DNA from 4 places in the Hymenobacter aquaticus genome. Region 2 is predicted to be linked to each of the others. Evidence: riboswitches for the same ligand, from Rfam matches in the RefSeq annotation. Region 2 holds a riboswitch; each other region holds the start of a gene.

Region 1 (4,541 bases), on a different contig from region 2:
GCCGCCGCTGTAGAACGTGGCCTGATCGGGCATGTTCAGGGCCGTACCCTGCTCGAAGCGTTCCACCAGGTCGGGGTTGGCAATGAAGGGCACGCCGAAGGCAATCAGGTCGGCTTCGTTGTTGGCCAGGGCGGCTTCAGCCGTTTCCTGGGTGTAGCCGCCGTTGAGAATAAACGGGCCGGTGAAGACCTTGCGCAGCTCGGCGGCGACGGCCGGCACGCCGGGCGCGGCGGCCATGGGGTGGCCGGGCAGGGCCTCAATGACGTGCAGGTACGCCAGCCCCAGAGCATTGAGCTGCTCGGCCACGTAGCGGAACGTCCGCACGCGGTCCGAGTCGGTGATGCCGCCCATTGCGCCGGTGGGGGCCAGGCGGATACCCACCCGGTCGGCCCCGAACACGTCGGCGGCGGCTTGCACTACTTCGAGGGCAAACCGGGCGCGGTTTTCTACGCTGCCGCCGTACTCGTCGGTGCGCTGGTTGGTGCCATCCTGAATAAACTGGTCGACCAGGTAGCCATTAGCGCCGTGGATTTCAACGCCGTCGAAGCCGGCTTCCTTGGCGTTGGCGGCAGCCTGACGGAAGTCTTCCACAATGGCCTTCACCTCGGCCGTTTCCAGGGCCCGGGGCGTCGGAATTTCCTGCATGCCATTGGTGGTATACGCCTGCACGCCCGTAGGCTGCACCGCCGACGGAGCCACCGGCAGCTCGCCGTTGTGGAAGTCGGGGTGGGAAATGCGGCCCACGTGCCAGAGCTGAATGAAGATGCGGCCCCCGGCGGCGTGCACCGCGTCGGTTACCTTGCGCCAGCCCGCTACCTGGGCCGCGGAGTAGATGCCGGGCGTGAAAACGTAGCCCACGCCCTGGGGCGACACCTGGGCGCCTTCGGTGATAATCAGGCCCGCCGAGGCGCGCTGCTCGTAGTATGTCACCGTCGAGTCGGTGGGTACGTTGCCGTCGTTGTTGGCCCGGCTGCGGGTCATGGGGGCCATTACCAGCCGGTTGGGCAGCGAAACGGCGCCCATCTGGAAGGGCGAAAAGAGGTTGGAAGCTTGGCTCATGATTGAGAATAATGAAGCAAAATGGAAAGCCGGCGCCGTGGCCGGCCGGATGTTGCTTCCCAACCAATGTACCTACATAAAAGTTTTACCCGACCGGCGGCGGCGCAGCGGGCCGCCGGTTGAACGTAAGCCGCCCGAATATTGCTAAAACAGCATTTAAGCGCCGTTTTCGCCCGCAAACAGTCAAGCAAATTGGAATAATTACCATCTTTTCTTCAAAACATAATATATTCCACCGGCAAGTACCGCCAGAATTGGATTCCGGATTTCCGCGCTGTATATTCGCTGTGTTACTTATCCAGAAAGACCGAGGGACTGGGCCCGACGACGTCTTAGCAACCTGAAATAAAACAAGGTGCTAACTCCCATTCCGAGGCTACGGCTCAGGAAGAAGATAAGTACGGCACGCGACTTTCCCGCGCGGCTCTTTCTGGATAAGGCAGTGTTTAGCCCCGTATTTCCCCAGAAGAGCCGATATGCAACCGACCACGCTTCGCCGCCCCGACTCCCCGCTTTACGACATTCTGCAGCAGCGCATCCTCGTGCTCGATGGTGCTATGGGCACCATGATTCAGCGCCACACGCTGGAGGAAGCCGACTTCCGCGGCACCCGCTTTGCCGACCACCCCAAGCCCCTGCGCGGCAACAACGACCTGCTCAGCCTGACCCGCCCCGACATCATCCGGGGCATTCACGCCGACTACTTCGCCGCCGGGGCCGACATGGTGGAAACCAACACGTTCAGCGGCACCACCATTGCCCAGGCCGACTACGGGCTGGAACACGTGGTCTACGAGCTTAATTACGAGTCGGCGCGCATTGCCCGGGAAGTCGCCGACGAGTTTACGGCCCGCAACCCCAGCAAGCCCCGCTTCGTGGCTGGCGCCATCGGGCCCACCAACCGCACCGCCTCGTTGTCGCCCGACGTGAACCGGCCCGGCTTCCGCGCCGTGACCTTCGATGAGCTGGCCACGGCCTACCTGGAGCAGGTGCGCGGGCTGGTGGAAGGCGGCTCCGACACGCTGCTCATCGAAACCATCTTCGATACGCTCAACGCCAAGGCGGCCCTGTTTGCGGTGCAGAAGTTCTTCGACGAGGGCGGCAAAGTGGTACCGGTCATGATTTCGGGCACCATCACCGACGCCTCGGGCCGCACGCTGAGCGGGCAGACGGTGGAGGCGTTCTGGAACTCCATCAGTCACCTGCCTTTGCTGAGCGTGGGCCTGAACTGCGCGTTGGGGGCCGACCAGCTCAAGATTTACATCAAGGAGCTGAGCCGCCTGGCCGACGTGCACATTTCGGCCTACCCCAACGCGGGCCTGCCCAATGCTTTCGGCGGCTACGACGAGTCGGCCCAGGAATTCGCGGCCATCGTCGAAAACTACCTTAAGGACGGCATCGTCACGGTGGCCGGCGGCTGCTGCGGCACCACGCCCCAGCACATTGCCGAGCTGGCCAAGCTGGCCGAGAAATACCAGCCCCGTCAGTTGCCCACGGTGCCCCGGGCCACCCGCCTGGCCGGCCTGGAGCCCTTCGGCATCTACCCCGATTCGCTGTTTGTCAACGTCGGGGAGCGGTGCAACGTGACCGGCTCCCGGGCCTTTGCCCGCCTGATTCGCACGGGGGCCTACGAGCAGGCCCTGCAAGTGGCGCGCGACCAGGTGGAAGGCGGGGCCCAGGTGCTCGACGTGAACATGGACGAAGGCATGCTCGACTCGGAGCAGGCCATGACGACGTTTCTAAACCTGATTGCCTCGGAGCCCGACATTTCCCGGGTGCCCATCATGATTGACTCCTCGAAGTGGAGCGTGCTGGAAGCGGGCCTCAAGTGCGTGCAGGGCAAGAGCATCGTCAACTCGATTTCGCTCAAGGAAGGCGAGGAAGTATTCCGGGAGCGGGCCCGCACCGTGCGCGCCTACGGGGCCGCCATGGTGGTCATGGCCTTCGACGAAAACGGCCAGGCCGACTCCTTCGAGAAGCGCGTCGAAATCTGCCGGCGCAGCTACGATATTCTGGTGAACGAAGTCGGTTTCCCGGCCCAGGACATCATTTTCGACCCCAACATCCTGACCGTGGGCACCGGCATGGAGGAGCACCGCAACTACGCGCTGGACTTCATTGAGGCCGTGCGGTGGATTAAACAGAACCTGCCCGGCGCCCTGACCAGCGGCGGCGTGTCGAACATCAGCTTCTCGTTCCGCGGCAACGACGTGGTGCGCGAGGCCATGCACTCGGCCTTCCTCTACCACGCCATCCGGGCCGGCCTGGATATGGGCATCGTGAACCCCGGGCAGCTGGGCGTCTACGACGAAATTCCCAAGGACCTTTTGGAGCTGGTGGAGGACGTGCTGCTCAACCGCCGCCCCGACGCCACCGAGCGGCTGGTGGACTTTGCCGACACCGTCAAGCAAAAAGACAAGGCCGAAGTAGTGGCCGACGCTTGGCGCAGCCTACCGGTAGCCGAGCGGCTGCAACATGCTTTAGTGAAAGGTATTACCGAGTTTATCGACCAGGACACCGAGGAAGTGCGCCAGCAGGTGGGCCGCCCGCTCGAAGTCATCGAAGGGCCGCTGATGGCCGGCATGAACGTGGTAGGGGACCTGTTCGGGGCCGGTAAGATGTTTCTGCCCCAGGTGGTGAAGTCGGCCCGGGTGATGAAAAAGGCCGTGGCTTACCTGGAGCCCTACCTCTTGGCCGACAAGCAGGGCTCGGAGCGGCAAACGGCCGGGAAGATTCTGCTGGCCACGGTGAAAGGCGACGTGCACGACATCGGCAAGAACATCGTGGGCGTGGTTTTGGCCTGCAACAACTTCGACATCGTGGACCTGGGCGTGATGGTGCCCCTAGAGCGAATTTTGGACGAAGCCGTGAAGCAGGAAGTCGACGTTATCGGCCTCAGCGGGTTGATTACCCCGAGCCTGGATGAAATGGTGTACGTGGCCCAGGAAATGGAAAAGCGCGGCCTCAAAACCCCGCTGCTCATCGGTGGGGCCACCACCTCCCGCCTGCACGCGGCCGTCAAGATTGCGCCCAACTACTCCGGCCCCGTGGTGCACGTACACGACGCCTCCCGCTCGGTGGGCGTGGCCGCCAGCCTGCTCGGCAGCAGCCACGAAACCTACGCCCGCGCCGTCCACGACGAGTACGCCACCCTGCGCCATGACTACGCCAGCCGGCAGCGGGAGAAAAACTACCTGCCCATCGAAGCGGCCCGGGCCAACGGCTTCCAGGCCGACTGGGACGCGGCGCCCATTACCAGACCGACGTTTTTGGGCACCAAAGTCCTCGACAACTACCCGCTGGCCGAGCTGGCCGAGTACATCGACTGGACGCCCTTCTTCCACACCTGGGAGCTGAAGGGCCGCTACCCGCGCATTCTGGAGGATGAAAACCTGGGCGAAGCCGCCACCAAGCTCTTCGCCGACGCCCAGGCCCTACTGCAAAAGGTAATCAACGAAAACCTGCTCACGGCCCGGGCCGTG
Region 2 (4,541 bases):
CGACGCGGCGTTTCCGCTGCCGCCGGCGCCGCAGTACTCGCCCATCGTGCTGGCCGCCGACGGCGCGGTGCTGCACGCCTTTCTGAACCCGACCCAGAAGTGGCGCATGAAAACCGAGCTGCGCGAAATCACGCCGGCCCTGCGCGCTACCATTATCGAGAAGGAAGACCGGTATTTCTACTACCATCCGGGTGTCAATCCGCTGGCGCTGGTGCAGGCGGCCGGGCGCAACCTGTTTGGGCGGGGCCGCACCACCGGGGCCAGCACCATTACCATGCAGGTGGCCCGCCTGCTGGAACCCAAGGAGCGGACCGTGGGCAACAAGCTGCTGGAAATGCTGCGCGCCCTGCAGCTGGAAGCCCACTACAGCAAGCCCGAAATCCTGCAGCTCTACCTGAACCTGGTGCCCTACGGCGGCAACATCGAGGGCGTGAAGTCGGCGGCCCTGCTCTACTTCCAGCAGCCCCCCGACTACCTTTCCCTGGCCCAGACCGTGACGTTGGCCATCATCCCGAACCGGCCGCGGGGCTTGGTGCTGGGCCGGCACAACGCGGCCATCCGGCAGGAGCGCAACCGGTGGCTGCGCCGTTTCGGAGAGCAGAGCCTGTTTCCCCGGCCGGACATTGCCGATGCCCTGCTCGAGCCGCTGGACGTGCAGCGTCACGCGGCCCCCACGCTGGCGCCCCACCTGGCCCGGCGGCTGGTGCGGCAGTTTCCCGGCCGGGCCAGCATAGCCTCCACGTTGCAGCGCGGTAAGCAGGCCAAGGCCGAGGATCTGACCCGCAACTACGTGCGCCGCCTGCGGGAGCTGGGCATCAGCAACGCGGCCGTGCTGGTGGTCAACAACCGCACCCGGGCCGTGGAAGCCTACGTGGGCTCGGCCGACTTCCAGGACAGCTTCACCAAAGGCCAGAACGATGGGGTGCAGGCCGTCCGCTCGCCGGGCAGCACGCTCAAGCCCTTCCTCTACGCCCTGGCGCTGGACCAAGGCCTGGTGACGCCCAAGCTGCTGCTGCCCGACGTGCCGACCAACTTCGGCGGCTACCAGCCCGAAAACTTCGACAAGCGCTGCAACGGCGAAGTGCCCCTGGACCGCGCCCTGGCCTATTCGCTCAACATTCCGGCCGTGCGGGTGCTCTCGGAGCTGGGCGTGCCCACCTTTACCACCCAGCTGCGGGCCGCCGGCTTCCGCACCGTGGCCAAACGTGCCCCCCACCTGGGCTTGAGCACCATTCTGGGCGGCTGCGGGGCCACGCTCGAAGAGCTGACCAACCTCTACGTGACCCTGGCGGCCGGTGGGCAGTACGGGCCCCTGCGCTTCGCCAGTAATAGTGAAGAGCGAAGAAGTAGAAATGAGCCGGCAGCCCCGGGCCGGAAGCAACAGCAGTCAGCCAAACCAACCCAACACTCAACCCTCTTTTCCGAGGCCTCGGCGTTTCTCATCACCGACATCCTGGCCCAGCTCACCCGCCCCGATTTGCCCGTGGGCTACGAAACCAGCCTCCGCCTGCCCAAGATTGCCTGGAAAACCGGCACCAGCTACGGCCGCCGCGACGCCTGGAGCATCGGCTACAACCGGGAGTACACCATCGGGGTGTGGGTGGGCAACTTCAGCGGGCAGGGCAGCCCGGCCCTCACCGGCTCCGACATTGCCACGCCCCTGCTCTTCGACTTGTTTAACACGCTGGCCTACAACTCGCCCAACAACTGGTTTCAGCCGCCCGCCAGCCTCGATTTCCGGCTGGTGTGCGCCGAAACCGGCCGGCCGCCGGGCGAGAATTGCCCCAACCAGATTATCGACTACTTCCTGCCCGGCGTGTCGGCCGGGCTGCGCTGCCAGCACCAGAAAGAGGTCCTGCTTTCGGCCGACGGGCAATACACCTACTGCCGGGCCTGCGCGCCGGCCACCGGCTACCGGCGCGAACTGTACCCCAACCTGCTGCCGGAAGTGGCCGCTTTCAAGGAAGCCCAGGGCATACCCTACCGCCGCCAGCCGCCCCACAACCCCGCCTGCCAGCTCGTGCGCGGCGGCCGCGACCAGGCCCCGGGCATTACCTCGCCCCTGGCCAACACCGAGTACGTGCTGACCAAAGGCGAGCAGCAACAGCTGCTGCTGAGCTGCACCACCGACAACGAGGTACGCCAGGTGTCGTGGTACGTCAACGACCAGTTTCTGCGCACGGCCGCGGCTACCGAGCGGGTATTCTTCCGCCCGCCGACTGGCGCGGTCAAGATTTCCTGCGCCGATGACCACGGCCGCAATACGGACATTCAGATTGTGGTAAACGAGTTGTAAGACCAGTTCCGGCCCGCAACTCGTAGCACTGTAGCCGGGCTCTACGGTCAATTTATGCCGTGCGGAAATAAGACAAGGTTGCCAGCAGTCATAGCTTAGTGCAATATCCATCATAACTTTAGGTAATAATAATTTTGGAATACAACTATACTGCCCATAGTTTACATCCAATCACAACAACTTGCATTACAATAATTTACATCCAATACCAACAGTAATCAATCAGCTATCCGCATTATAACTTGCAATTATGAAATTCCTGCTATTACCTTTGTAGTACCAATTCTTTCCCCATCAAAGGATTGTTTTTATACAGAGGCGTGGAGAGACAGGCTCGACGAAGCGCCGGCAACCACCGCAAATGCGGAACGGTGCCAAGTCCTGACCATATAAAAACAACGTCGTCGTGAAAACCTTGTCCAACGCCCGCACTTCTTCTCCGACCTTCTCTGCTGCTTTACAGCCTGGATGTTGTGGCATGATGATGTGCTGTCGGTGTTGGTAGCAGGCCACGTCCCTTCCTTTTCCTGCCGTGCCCTAAGCTCCGTTAGCTGAGCTGCTTGGGCACAACCTTTTTCCTGACTACCGCAGGTTAGTCGGCCCGCCGCCGCGCTACGCTTTAGCGCCCCGGGCATCCCGAAAGCCGGTGTTTCCGCTGCGGAAAACCACATCCTCTTCGAATCATGCAAGTAGCCTCTGAGGCGCTGGTCCCGAACCTGCGCCAGCAGCTCGCCGGGCGTTCCGCCGTGGAAGTGCTGACGGCCGTAGCCGCGCAGTTTCCCGGTACTGCCACGTTCTCGACGTCCTTCGGCCTGGAAGACCAGATCATCACCCACCTGATTTTCGAGCACCACCTGCCGATTAAGGTTTTCACCCTGGACACGGCCCGCAACTTCCAGGAAACCTATTCCACCTGGAATAAAACCCTGCGGCGCTACGGCCAGGCCATTGAGCCCTACTTCCCGCAGCAGGCCAGCGTAGAGCAGCTCCTGCGCGAAAAAGGCCCCAACAGCTTCTACGACAGCGTGGACAACCGCAAGGAGTGCTGCGGCATCCGGAAAGTAGAACCGCTACGCCGGGCCTTGCGGGGCCAGCAGGCCTGGTTTACCGGCATCCGGGCCGAGCAGTCGGCCAACCGCCAGGACATGCACGCGGTGGAGTGGGACGCCGGCCACCAGCTCCTCAAGTTTCACCCCTTGTTCGATTGGACTTTCGAGCAGTGCTGGGACTTTGTGCACGCGCACAGCATCCCGTTCAACCCGCTGCACCAGCAGGGCTTCGTGAGCATCGGCTGCGCGCCCTGCACCCGGGCCATCCGGGCCGGCGAGGATTTCCGGGCCGGGCGTTGGTGGTGGGAAGACCAGTCGGCCAAGGAGTGCGGCCTGCACGGCACCCACAACGGCCCCGACCCGGTGGTGGAGCCGGTTTTGGCCAATTAGTCCGCTTGTCATCCTGAGCTTTGCGAAGGACCTTATCACACCAGAACGAGTCGGTGCAACGATACTCGTTCAACTGCCAAAGGTCCTTCGCTCTGCTCAGGATGACAGAATAAACAACTGACATCAGAGCTATATGAGTACCCCCCATTTCGATTACCTCGACCGGCTCGAAGCCGAAGCCATTCATATTCTGCGGGAAGTAGCGGGCCAGTTTGAGCGGCCAGCCCTGCTGTTTTCGGGCGGCAAAGACTCCATCGTGCTGACGCGCCTGGCCGAAAAAGCCTTCCGCCCCGGCCGCTTCCCCTTCCCGCTGGTCCACGTCGATACCGGCCACAACTTCCCCGAGGTGCTCCAGTTCCGCGACGCGCTGGCCGCCGAGCTGGGCGAAAAGCTCATCGTGCGCTCGGTGGAGGACACCATCAAGCGGCAGCGCCTGCGCGAGCCGGGCGGCAAGTTTCCTAGCCGCAACCCGCTGCAAACCTACACCTTGCTCGAAACCATCGAAGAGTTTCAGTTTGACGCCTGCATCGGCGGGGCCCGGCGCGACGAGGAAAAGGCCCGGGCCAAGGAGCGCATCTTCTCGGTGCGCGACGAGTTCGGGCAGTGGGACCCCAAGCGGCAGCGGCCCGAGCTCTGGAACGTGTACAACGGCCGGATTCAGCGCGGCGAAAACGTGCGCGTGTTCCCGATTTCGAACTGGACCGAGCTGGACGTGTGGCGCTACATTCAGCGCGAAAACATTGCCCTGCCCAGCATCTACTTCGGCCACCCGCGCACCTGCGTGGTGCTGCCCAGCGGCCAGCTTT
Region 3 (4,541 bases), 1.1 Mb from region 2:
TGGGCCATGAGCACTTACGAAGAGCAGGCCCGGGAAGAATTACGGCAGTGGCAGCAAAAGATGCAGCGCCCCCCGTCGTATCTGAACCGCTTTGCCCGCCGGGTGCAGATCCGGCTCAATAACCTGCTGCCCGAAAAAGTGCACCGCGTGCTTACGGCCGCCATCCGGCAGATGGTGCAGGGCGTGCTGCTGGGCTCGCGCTACACCTCCCGCCGGCCCTTGCAGGATGCCACCCTGGAGGCGCGCGAAAACGCCGTGCGCCAGCACGTGAAGCTCTACCGCACCACGGCCGCCGCTGAAGGCGCCGTGACCGGCGCGGGCGGCCTGCTGCTGGGCCTGGCCGATTTTCCCCTGCTGCTCAGCCTCAAGCTTAAGCTGCTCTTCGAAGTGGCCGCCCTCTACGGCTTCGACGCCCACGACTACACCGAGCGGCTCTACCTGCTGCACGTCTTTCAGCTGGCCTTCTCTAGCCAGCACAGCCGCAACCAGGTCTACCGCCGGCTGGCCGACTGGGACGCCTACCGCCACACGCTGCCCACCGACCCCCAGGCCTTCGACTGGCGCGCGTTTCAGCAGGAGTACCGCGACTACATCGACCTGGCCAAGCTGGCCCAGCTGGTGCCCGTCATTGGGGCGGCGGTGGGGGCGGTGGCCAACTACAAGCTGCTCGAGCAGCTCGGCGACACGGCCATGAACTGCTACCGGCTGCGGCTGGGGCTGGCCAAGCCCGCGTAGGACGCCGCCCGCCGCACGATGTTGCTCACCACGTGGGGGCCGCGGTGGCGGTACTGGTAGAAAATGCCCGAGTCCAGGGCCGTCCAGAAGCAGGCGCGCTGCCCGCTTTCTTTCAGGCCGTTATTGGCCCAGGTGTTGCAGGTAAACAGGAAGCTGTAGGTGCGCTTGGCTTCGTAGAAGGCATCATATTGGCCGTAGCTGTGGCCCCGGATGTGCTGGGGGCGGCCCTGGGCGTCGTAGTCGAAGCTGCCTTTGATGTAGTCGATCAGGCGGGCGTACTCGGCCTGGCTGATGCGGATCTTCACGCAGTCGTCGCCCTCCTGCAGGCGCTGGTGGAAGGTGACGTGCATGGCCGAGGAGCTCAAATAGAACATGGCCTTGAAGGCGGTGCTGGGCTTGAGCTCGGCCCAGGTGGGCGTGTCGAGGTAGAAGCCCTTGTCGCCCCAGCCGAAGCCCACGTAGGGCGCCGACGTATCATTAGCGGGCGTGTTCTGGAAGGGCACCAGCTCGCTCCAGTCGATGTAGCGGCTGCGCACGGGCACCACGATGTCGGTGTGCACCCCGTTGGAGAGAATGTAGATATCCACGTCTTCGGCCGGGTCCTGGTCGTGGGTGTTGACCGGGATGCGCGACAAAACAAAGGACGAAGCCGCGTATACGCCCACGATGCCCACGAGCGAGGCGGCGGCGTAGCCGGTAATCTGAAGCGTTTTTTTAAGCGTTGGATGCATCACGGGAGGAAGTTGCCAGGTCAGAGGAAAGTGCGGGGCGCGGGTGGGCCGGTGGTGGCACCTACTGCTTTTGCGGGCAATTGGTTGGGGCGCGCCGGGGGCGGCCCGGCCGTCGGGTTTGCAAATCCGGTGGGGGCGGGGCTACCTTTGTGCCATCAATTCTTTACTCCAAAGGATTGTTTTTATACAGAGGCGCTGAGAGACAGGCTCGAAGAAGCGTCGGCAACCATCCGCAACTGCCGGAACGGTGCCAATTCCTGCTCATATAAAAACAAGTTGCCGTGGACTGCTTCCCCAACCGCCCCGTTTCCTCTCTTGCTCCTGTGCGCCGCCGGGCGCGGCTGGCTGGCTGTTGTTGCTGTTGTTGAAGCGTCGGGCCCTGAGCCCCGGCGCGGCCTGAGGCCGCGCCCCATTGCCTTTTCCGTCTCTCTTTTCTGATGCCCGCGCCGGTTCCCGGCCGGCCCCGCCGTGTGCGCCTGCGTGGCTGCGCTGCGCGGGATGGGTGTCGCTTACTCTCTCGCGAAGCCGGGCTTCGCGCCATTTCCTCTTATGCTTAAAAAATCACTGGAGCTGCTCCGCGCGGAAGCAGCCGAAACGGGGGCCGGCACCCTGAAACGAAGTCTGGGCGGCTTCAGCCTGATTGCCATCGGTATCGGCGTCATCATTGGGGCGGGCTTGTTCTCGCTCACCGGCATTGCCGCCGCCAACAACGCCGGCCCGGCCGTGACCCTGTCCTTTCTCGTAGCGGCGGTGGGCTGCGCCTTCTCGGCGCTGTGCTACGCCGAGTTTGCCTCCATGGTGCCCGTGGCCGGCTCGGCCTACACCTATTCCTACGCCACGATGGGCGAGCTGTTTGCCTGGATCATCGGCTGGGATTTGATTCTGGAGTACTCGGTGGGGGCCGCCACGGTGGCCATCAGCTGGTCGCAGTACCTGGTGCGGGTGCTGGGCAAGTTCAACCTGCACATTCCGGCCCAGCTGGTGATGTCGCCCTTCGAGCAGGCCACTCTGGCCGACGGCTCGGTCATCTCGGGCCTGGTCAACGTGCCGGCCATGCTCATCGTGCTGGCCATTACGGCCATCATCGTGCGCGGCACCCAGGGCTCGGCCTGGTTCAACGCGCTGGTGGTGAGCCTCAAGGTGGCGGTGGTGCTCGTGTTCATTGCCCTGGGCTGGCAATACATCGACCCGGCCAACTATCAACCCTACATTCCGCAGAACACCGGCACGTTCGGGGAGTTCGGCTGGAGCGGCATCCTGCGCGGGGCCGGGGTGGTGTTCTTCGTCTTCATCGGCTTCGACATCGTGGCCACGATGGCCCAGGAAACCAAGAACCCGCAGCGCAACATGCCCATCGGCATCATCGGCTCGTTGCTGGTGTGCACCGTGTTGTTCGTGCTCTTCGGCCACGTCATGACCGGGCTGGCCAACTACACCGAGTTCAAGGACAGCGCCGCGCCGGTGGCCATTGCCATCGAGAAAACGCCCTACGCCTGGCTCAGCTCGGCCATCATCGTGGCCATTCTCATTGGCTACACCTCCGTGATTCTGGTTGATCTGATGGGGCAGAGCCGGGTGTTCTTCTCCATGTCGAAGGATGGGCTGCTGCCGCCGGTGTTTGCCAAGGTACACCCCACGTTCCGCACCCCGTTGCAGTCCAATCTGCTGCTGGGCGTGTTCATCAGCCTGTTTGCGGGCTTCGTGCCGATTTCGGTGGTGGGCGAAATGACCAGCATCGGCACCCTGCTCGCCTTCGTGATGGTGTGCCTGGGCGTGCTCATCATGCGCAAGAAAGAGCCCAACGCCCCCCGCGGCTTCCGCACGCCCTGGGTGCCCCTGGTCCCCATCCTGGGCATCCTGACCTGCCTGCTGATGATGGTGTCGCTGCCCCTGGATACCTGGATTCGCCTCTTCGTCTGGCTGGCTATCGGCCTGGCCATCTACTACGGCTACGGCAAGAAGCACAGCAAGCTGCGGCAGCAGCAGGCCGCAGAATAAGTATAGGCGCCGACGACCAAAAAGCCCTTGGGAAGCACCCTTCAGATCTGAAGGGTGCCTTCCAAGGGCTTTTTGGTCGTCCTTCAGATCTGAAGAGTGCTTCTCAACGGCTTAGGATAGCCTCTTCAGATCTGAAGGGTGCCTCCTAAGTGCTTAGGATAGGCTCTTCTTAAAAGAAGGATGCCTTCCAAGGGCTTAGGATAGGCTCTTCTTAAAAGAAGGACGACCACCAAGGGCTTAAGAGCCACTCTTCTTTTAAGAAGAATAGATACAAACAAAGTATTCATCGTCTGCGCGTGTGCCGATCAGCTGCTAACCAGAACGAGGTAGAGAAGCGTATTCGCGTCTCAATCGTTGAACGACTGGGCGCGTGCCGTAACAACGTCAGCAACGATTGAGACGCGAATACGCGTCTCTACCTCGTTCGATGATACCCTGGCTACTACTGTTGGGGGCGTTTCAGCAGCTTGCGCAGCAGGGGCTGGGCTTCGGGCACCAGGCCCAGCAGTAGCAGGGCCCCGCCGTAGAGGGCCGTGAGCACCGTGCCGCGCATGAGCATAGTCAGTAGCTTGGAGGGCAGGACTGGCAGCAGCCATACCAGCAGGCCCGAGGCCACGGCTACGGCCAGCACCACCGGAATGCGCCAGGTGAAGGGCTGCAACCGGTAGCTGTACCACACAAACCACGTCCGGGCCGTGTTGATGGCCACGATGGCGAAGAGCGTGGCCAGGGCCGAGCCGGTGATGCCCAGCGGCGGAATCAGCAGGCGGTTGAGCAGGATGGTGATGCCAGCCAAGGACAGGTTGAAAATCAAGTCGAAGCGGTAGCGCGGGGACGTGACGACAATCAGGCCGTTCACGCCCGTGATGCCGTCGAACAGGCGGCCGGCCAGCAGCAGCAAAACGGCCGTGGTACCGGTGGCGTACGCCGGGTTCTTGATGAGCGAGTAGATAAAATCCAGGTTGAGGCCGATGCCCAGGGCCAGGTAGCAGCCCAGAATGGTGTTGAGCCGGGTCGTGTCGCGGTAGAAGTCGGCCATGCGGGGCAGGTCCTGATCCTTCCAGTATTGGGCCAGCA
Region 4 (4,541 bases), 460 kb from region 2:
CTGCATTCAGTAACTATCAGGCCTAAAAGTGGTAGCGCGACAGTTTCAAACATACGCAGGCCCGCCCACATGCCCAACTACCGCAGCTGAAATAAGTCGTCGACGCCCAGCAGGCGGCGGCAGGTAAAGCCCTCGGCAAAGGGCACGTTGATGTACTTGCCACAGTCGCGGGCCTGGCCTTCGAGAATCTTCAGAAAGTCGGGCGAGGAAATGTAGGTCGAGGTCGGGTCTTCGTAGTCGGGGTGGTAAAACTGGCTTTTGAACGCCGTTACGGCCGCCAGCTTCCGCTCCCAGTACTCGCTGATATCCACCACGATGTCGGGCTTGACGTAGGTGTTGTGGATGACTTGCAGCATCAGGTCGGGCCGCCAGGCGGGCTGCGCCTGGCCCTGGTACCGGGTTTCGATTTTGGGCAAGCCCGCCAGAAACGCCGCGTCGTGCACCAGGTTGGCGGCCCGGCCGTGGTCGGGGTGGCGGTCCACGTTGGGGTTGGTCAGAATAATAGACGGCCGGAAGCGGCGAATCACCTCGATTACCCGCAGCTGATGGGCTTCGTCGTTGAGAAAGAACCCGTCGCGCATGCCCAGGTTTTCGCGCACGTGCAGCCCCAGGATGCGGGCCGCGTCGGCGGCTTCCTGGCCGCGCAGCTCGGCCGAGCCCCGCGTGCCCAGCTCCCCGCGCGTGAGGTCGACCACGCCCACGCGGCGGCCCTTGGCAATGTGCTTCATCAAGGTGCCCGCGCAGCCGACTTCCGCGTCGTCGGGGTGGGCCGCAATCATCAGAATATCGAGCTTCATAGAAGGGGGTAAATCAGAACGTCATGTCGAGCAGCGCGAGACATCTCGCGTGCGGTCGTTGTTGGGGCCAGAACTACACAAAACAGAACGTCATGCCGAGCACAGCCGAAGCATCTCTCCCGCAACAGTAATCAAATTACCATTGCACGCGAGATGTCTCGCGCTGCTCGACATGACGTTCTGGGGTGACCGTGCTGTAAACCGCTCCGGAAACCCAGCCTAGGCCAGCACCTGAATAACGGCTTCCGAGAACCGCTCCATTTCCTCCAGCTGGGGGCTGCACTGGAGCAGGAACAAATCTACGCCCACGGCCTCGAAGGCGGCCACTTGCTCGGCTACCTGGTCGGGCGTGCCGGTGAGGCCCGAGCGCAGGCCGCGGTTCGATACCGAGTAGTCCTGCAACGAAACCTGGTTTTCGAGCTGGGTGCCGGCCAGCCACTGCTGGTAGTTTTTGTAGCCCGCCGCCGAGCCCTGCACGTTGGTAATGCGCGCCAGCTCCTTTTTTACCTCGGCTTCAGTGTTGCGCACCACCGAGTAAGCCGCCACCCCAAACTTCATGGGCGGCAAGCCCAGCTTGTCGCGGCGCTGGCTCAGATCCTGAATGCGGCGGCCGATGGCCGCCGGGTCGTCGCCGTGCATCACGTAGCCGTCGCACTGGGCGGCAATGAGGTTTTTGGCCGCCTCCGACTCGCCGCCGGCATAGAGAAACGGCCGGGGGCGCGACACGGGCTTGGGCTGCAGAATCGAGTCGGTGACCTGGTAGAACTTGCCCTCGAAGGTGAAGTGGTCCTGCTTCCACATATTATCCACCACGTGCAGCCACTCGGCGGTGCGGGCGTAGCGGTCGTCGTGCTGCTCGAAGTGCACCCCGTACTTCTTGGCCTCGTCCTGCCACCACGACGACACCACGTTCAAGGACAACCGGCCGCCGCTGATGTGGTCGATGTTGGCGGCCTGCTTGGCCAGCAGGGCCGGGGAGTGAAACGTGGGCCGCACGGCCACCATCAGCTCGATTTTCTTGGTCACGGCGGCCAGGGCGGCGGCTGTGCTCCAGGCATCCAGGCTGGGAGCTTCCTCGCCCTTGATGTCGTTCAGGTTCAGCTCGGCAATGAGCGAGAGGTCGTAGCCCAGCTCCTCACTGCGCTGGGCCAGCGTTTTGACGTAGTCCCAGTCGGCGCGCATGTTCTCGTCTTCGACGTTGCGCAGCCACCCGCCAAAAACGGGCATCCAATATCCGTAACGCATTTTCTTAATGTGCTAATGTGGTGAATGTGAGATTAATGTGCTGATGTGGCGAATGTGAATAATGTGCTAAATCATTACTCGCGCACTCACTCAGCTACTCCGTGACTGAGGCTACTGCGGCTTCGGCGACAGGTGCCTTGGCGGCTGCCGGGGCGGGCAGCTGGCTTTCGAGGTAGTCCACGAAGCGGGCGTAGGGGTCGAAACCGACGACGTTCACGGCATCGGCCACGAAGTTGGACAGGGCGTTGACGTCGTAGAAGAGAACGTCGCCGGTTTGGTCGTCAATCAGGTACTCGATGCCGCCCACGTCGATTTTGGCGGCGGCCACGATGCGCTCCACGGCTTCAATCACCTCGGCCGGGGGCGTAAAGGCTTCCACCTGAATGCCTTTCTTGGGCGCTTCGGTCAGGCAGAACTCGGCCGCCGGCTCCTCCGGTATCTGGCAGATTTCGGCCGGGCAGAGGTTGAAGCTTTCCCCGGTCGTAAACACCTTCATGGCGTAGAGAAACTTGCCGTCGAGGGTTTCCACCCGGTGAATGTTGCCGCCGCGGGGCGTCACGTATTCCTGCACCAGGGCCGTCTGGTCGATGCCCAGATCAATCTGATTGGCGGCTACGGCGGCCTCCACGCCCTCCAGCGTGTCGAAGCGGATGATGCCCGCCCCGCTTCCGCCGATGTTGACTTTCACCACAATCGGGAATTGGAGCTGCCGGGCCGCGTCGGCAATGCGCGAGGCGTGGTTGACCACGAAGGACTTCGGGTATTTCAAGCCCAAGGAGGCAAACAGCGAGAGTTGCCGGGCCTTGTTGGTTTCGATGCTGGTGGCCGCCGAGCCGTTGATGATGCGGGTGCCGATGCGCTCCAGGTGGGTAGCAAAGCCGGCGGTGTGGAAAATGCCCTGGCCGTGGCCGCGCAGGTAAGCCGAGGAGCTCATCCGGTTTACCACCAGGGAGTAGCGGCTCTCGGTTTCGGCCGGGTCGAAGAGGTGGTGGGCGGCGTCAATCTTTTCGTAGGGCAGGCCCCGGCGGTCCAGCTCGGCAAACAGGGGCTTAAACCATTCGGGGTGTTCGTAATAAATGCCAATCGGCTTCTGAGGCTGGGCCATGAGACTAGAATAAATGAAGAAGGAAAGGGGACAAACGACAGCAGCCAACTGCGGCAACGCAGGGGCCGGAGAAAAAGCAGGAAGCAGGAAACGAAGCTGCCGCGCGGGGCTGGAAAGCGCGCAAAACCCTGGCCGAAGCCCGCAGACGCACCCCGCCGCAGCGGGGAGCTGTTTAGGGAGTTAACATCAGACGGGCAGGGGCGCGGCCGGGCCATACGCCGCCGCAAAGCCAACCCGGCCCGGCAGGAAATGCAGGGCGGTCAGCGGATACCGGCAGGAAGGAGGAAGGGGACTAGCAACAACAGCCAGCCGCAGCCAGCGGCCAACAACAGCCTGCAACCGGGGCAGACTGGGGCTGGGCTACGAAAGCAGCGGAAAGGGCGAAAAAGTTGTTGGCAGCGTCCACGGCAACTTGTTTTTATATGGGCAGGAATTGGCACCGTTCCGCTGCTGCGGGTGGTTGCCGGCGTTTCGTCGAGCCTGTCTCTCCACGCCTCTGTATAAAAACAATCCTTTGGTCAGAAAGAATTGACCCGGCGAAGGTAAGGCCGCAAAGTGGATAGTTACAAATCCACCGGCTGGCAGCCTCACCCGGCCAGCTGCCGCTGGTGCCGCCGGATGCTCTGTAAACAACAAAGCCCGCCGGAGGTTCCGGCGGGCAGCAGTCGACCAGCAGTCCGGCGCTATTTCCCCGGGGCCGCTGCCTTGAGTTTGACCTGGCGGGGGCTGCTTTTCGGGGCCGACTTCGCAGCCGCGCCCGGCGTAAAAGCGCCGGGGCGGGCCGCCAGCACCTGCTCGGCGGCAATGCGCTGCAGGCTCACGGCCTGGGCCGGCGTGATGCCCAGCGCCGCCGCCGCCGCCTCCTGCGCGCCCAGCCGGCGCGGGTCGTAGCCCGTAATTTCGGCCAGCAGCACGCAGGCATTCAGGTAGGCGCCCCACTGGCTGGGATGGTAGTTGTCCTCGCCCCACAGGTTCAGCTGGCCGGCTTCCGGGGCGAAGGGGTTGCGCACGGCCACGCCGGCCCGCATGGCGCGCAGCCAGGCGTCGCCGGCCGGGGCCACGCCCGCGAAATGGCCGTTTTGCCGGGCGGCCAGGTAGTAGCCGCGGTGCAAGTCCAGGGTCATCGAGTCGATGGGCAGCCCGGAATATGCTTTGTCGGGCGCGTAGGTCTGGTCGGCGCGGGCCCAGGTCTGGTAGAAGTACAGCCGGGCCTGGGGGTTGGCCTTGTGCACCACTTGCTCCAGCCGGGTGGCGTAGTCGCGGAATACCTCGGGCCGGCCGCTGCGCCGGGCGGGCAGGGGCCACAGGCTGTGCTCCTGCAGCACCACCGTGTTCCAGCGCGGCTGCCCGATAATGGCCCGGGCGCTGTCGTAGTGCATCTTCAGCGACTCGCC

What was found. Region 2 has a riboswitch for S-adenosylmethionine ahead of E5K00_RS11240 (phosphoadenylyl-sulfate reductase). Riboswitches for the same ligand answer to the same signal wherever they lie in the genome.
Region 1: linked by a shared signal. The riboswitch ahead of metH (methionine synthase) and the one ahead of E5K00_RS11240 (phosphoadenylyl-sulfate reductase) in region 2 are both predicted to bind S-adenosylmethionine.
Region 3: linked by a shared signal. The riboswitch ahead of E5K00_RS06530 (amino acid permease) and the one ahead of E5K00_RS11240 (phosphoadenylyl-sulfate reductase) in region 2 are both predicted to bind S-adenosylmethionine.
Region 4: linked by a shared signal. The riboswitch ahead of E5K00_RS09250 (ATP-grasp domain-containing protein) and the one ahead of E5K00_RS11240 (phosphoadenylyl-sulfate reductase) in region 2 are both predicted to bind S-adenosylmethionine.

Annotation. Positions count from the first base shown of each region.
Region 1 is NZ_SRLC01000002.1:226,914-231,454, reverse strand. Features, by position in the region: gene E5K00_RS13845 (alkene reductase) at 1-1,059, opposite strand, end outside; SAM riboswitch class I at 1,351-1,460, shown strand; gene metH (methionine synthase) at 1,536-4,541, shown strand, end outside.
Region 2 is NZ_SRLC01000001.1:2,710,042-2,714,582, forward strand. Features, by position in the region: gene pbpC (penicillin-binding protein 1C) at 1-2,296, shown strand, start outside; SAM riboswitch class I at 2,602-2,692, shown strand; gene E5K00_RS11240 (phosphoadenylyl-sulfate reductase) at 2,980-3,735, shown strand; gene cysD (sulfate adenylyltransferase subunit CysD) at 3,869-4,541, shown strand, end outside.
Region 3 is NZ_SRLC01000001.1:1,596,003-1,600,543, reverse strand. Features, by position in the region: gene E5K00_RS06540 (EcsC family protein) at 7-735, shown strand; gene E5K00_RS06535 (TIGR02117 family protein) at 699-1,466, opposite strand; SAM riboswitch class I at 1,646-1,738, shown strand; gene E5K00_RS06530 (amino acid permease) at 2,016-3,464, shown strand; gene E5K00_RS06525 (lipopolysaccharide biosynthesis protein) at 3,907-4,541, opposite strand, start outside.
Region 4 is NZ_SRLC01000001.1:2,247,233-2,251,773, reverse strand. Features, by position in the region: gene E5K00_RS09265 (S-adenosylmethionine decarboxylase family protein) at 1-6, opposite strand, end outside; gene bshB1 (bacillithiol biosynthesis deacetylase BshB1) at 78-797, opposite strand; gene E5K00_RS09255 (LLM class flavin-dependent oxidoreductase) at 1,017-2,042, opposite strand; gene E5K00_RS09250 (ATP-grasp domain-containing protein) at 2,137-3,147, opposite strand; SAM riboswitch class I at 3,563-3,654, opposite strand; gene E5K00_RS09245 (DUF4886 domain-containing protein) at 3,831-4,541, opposite strand, start outside.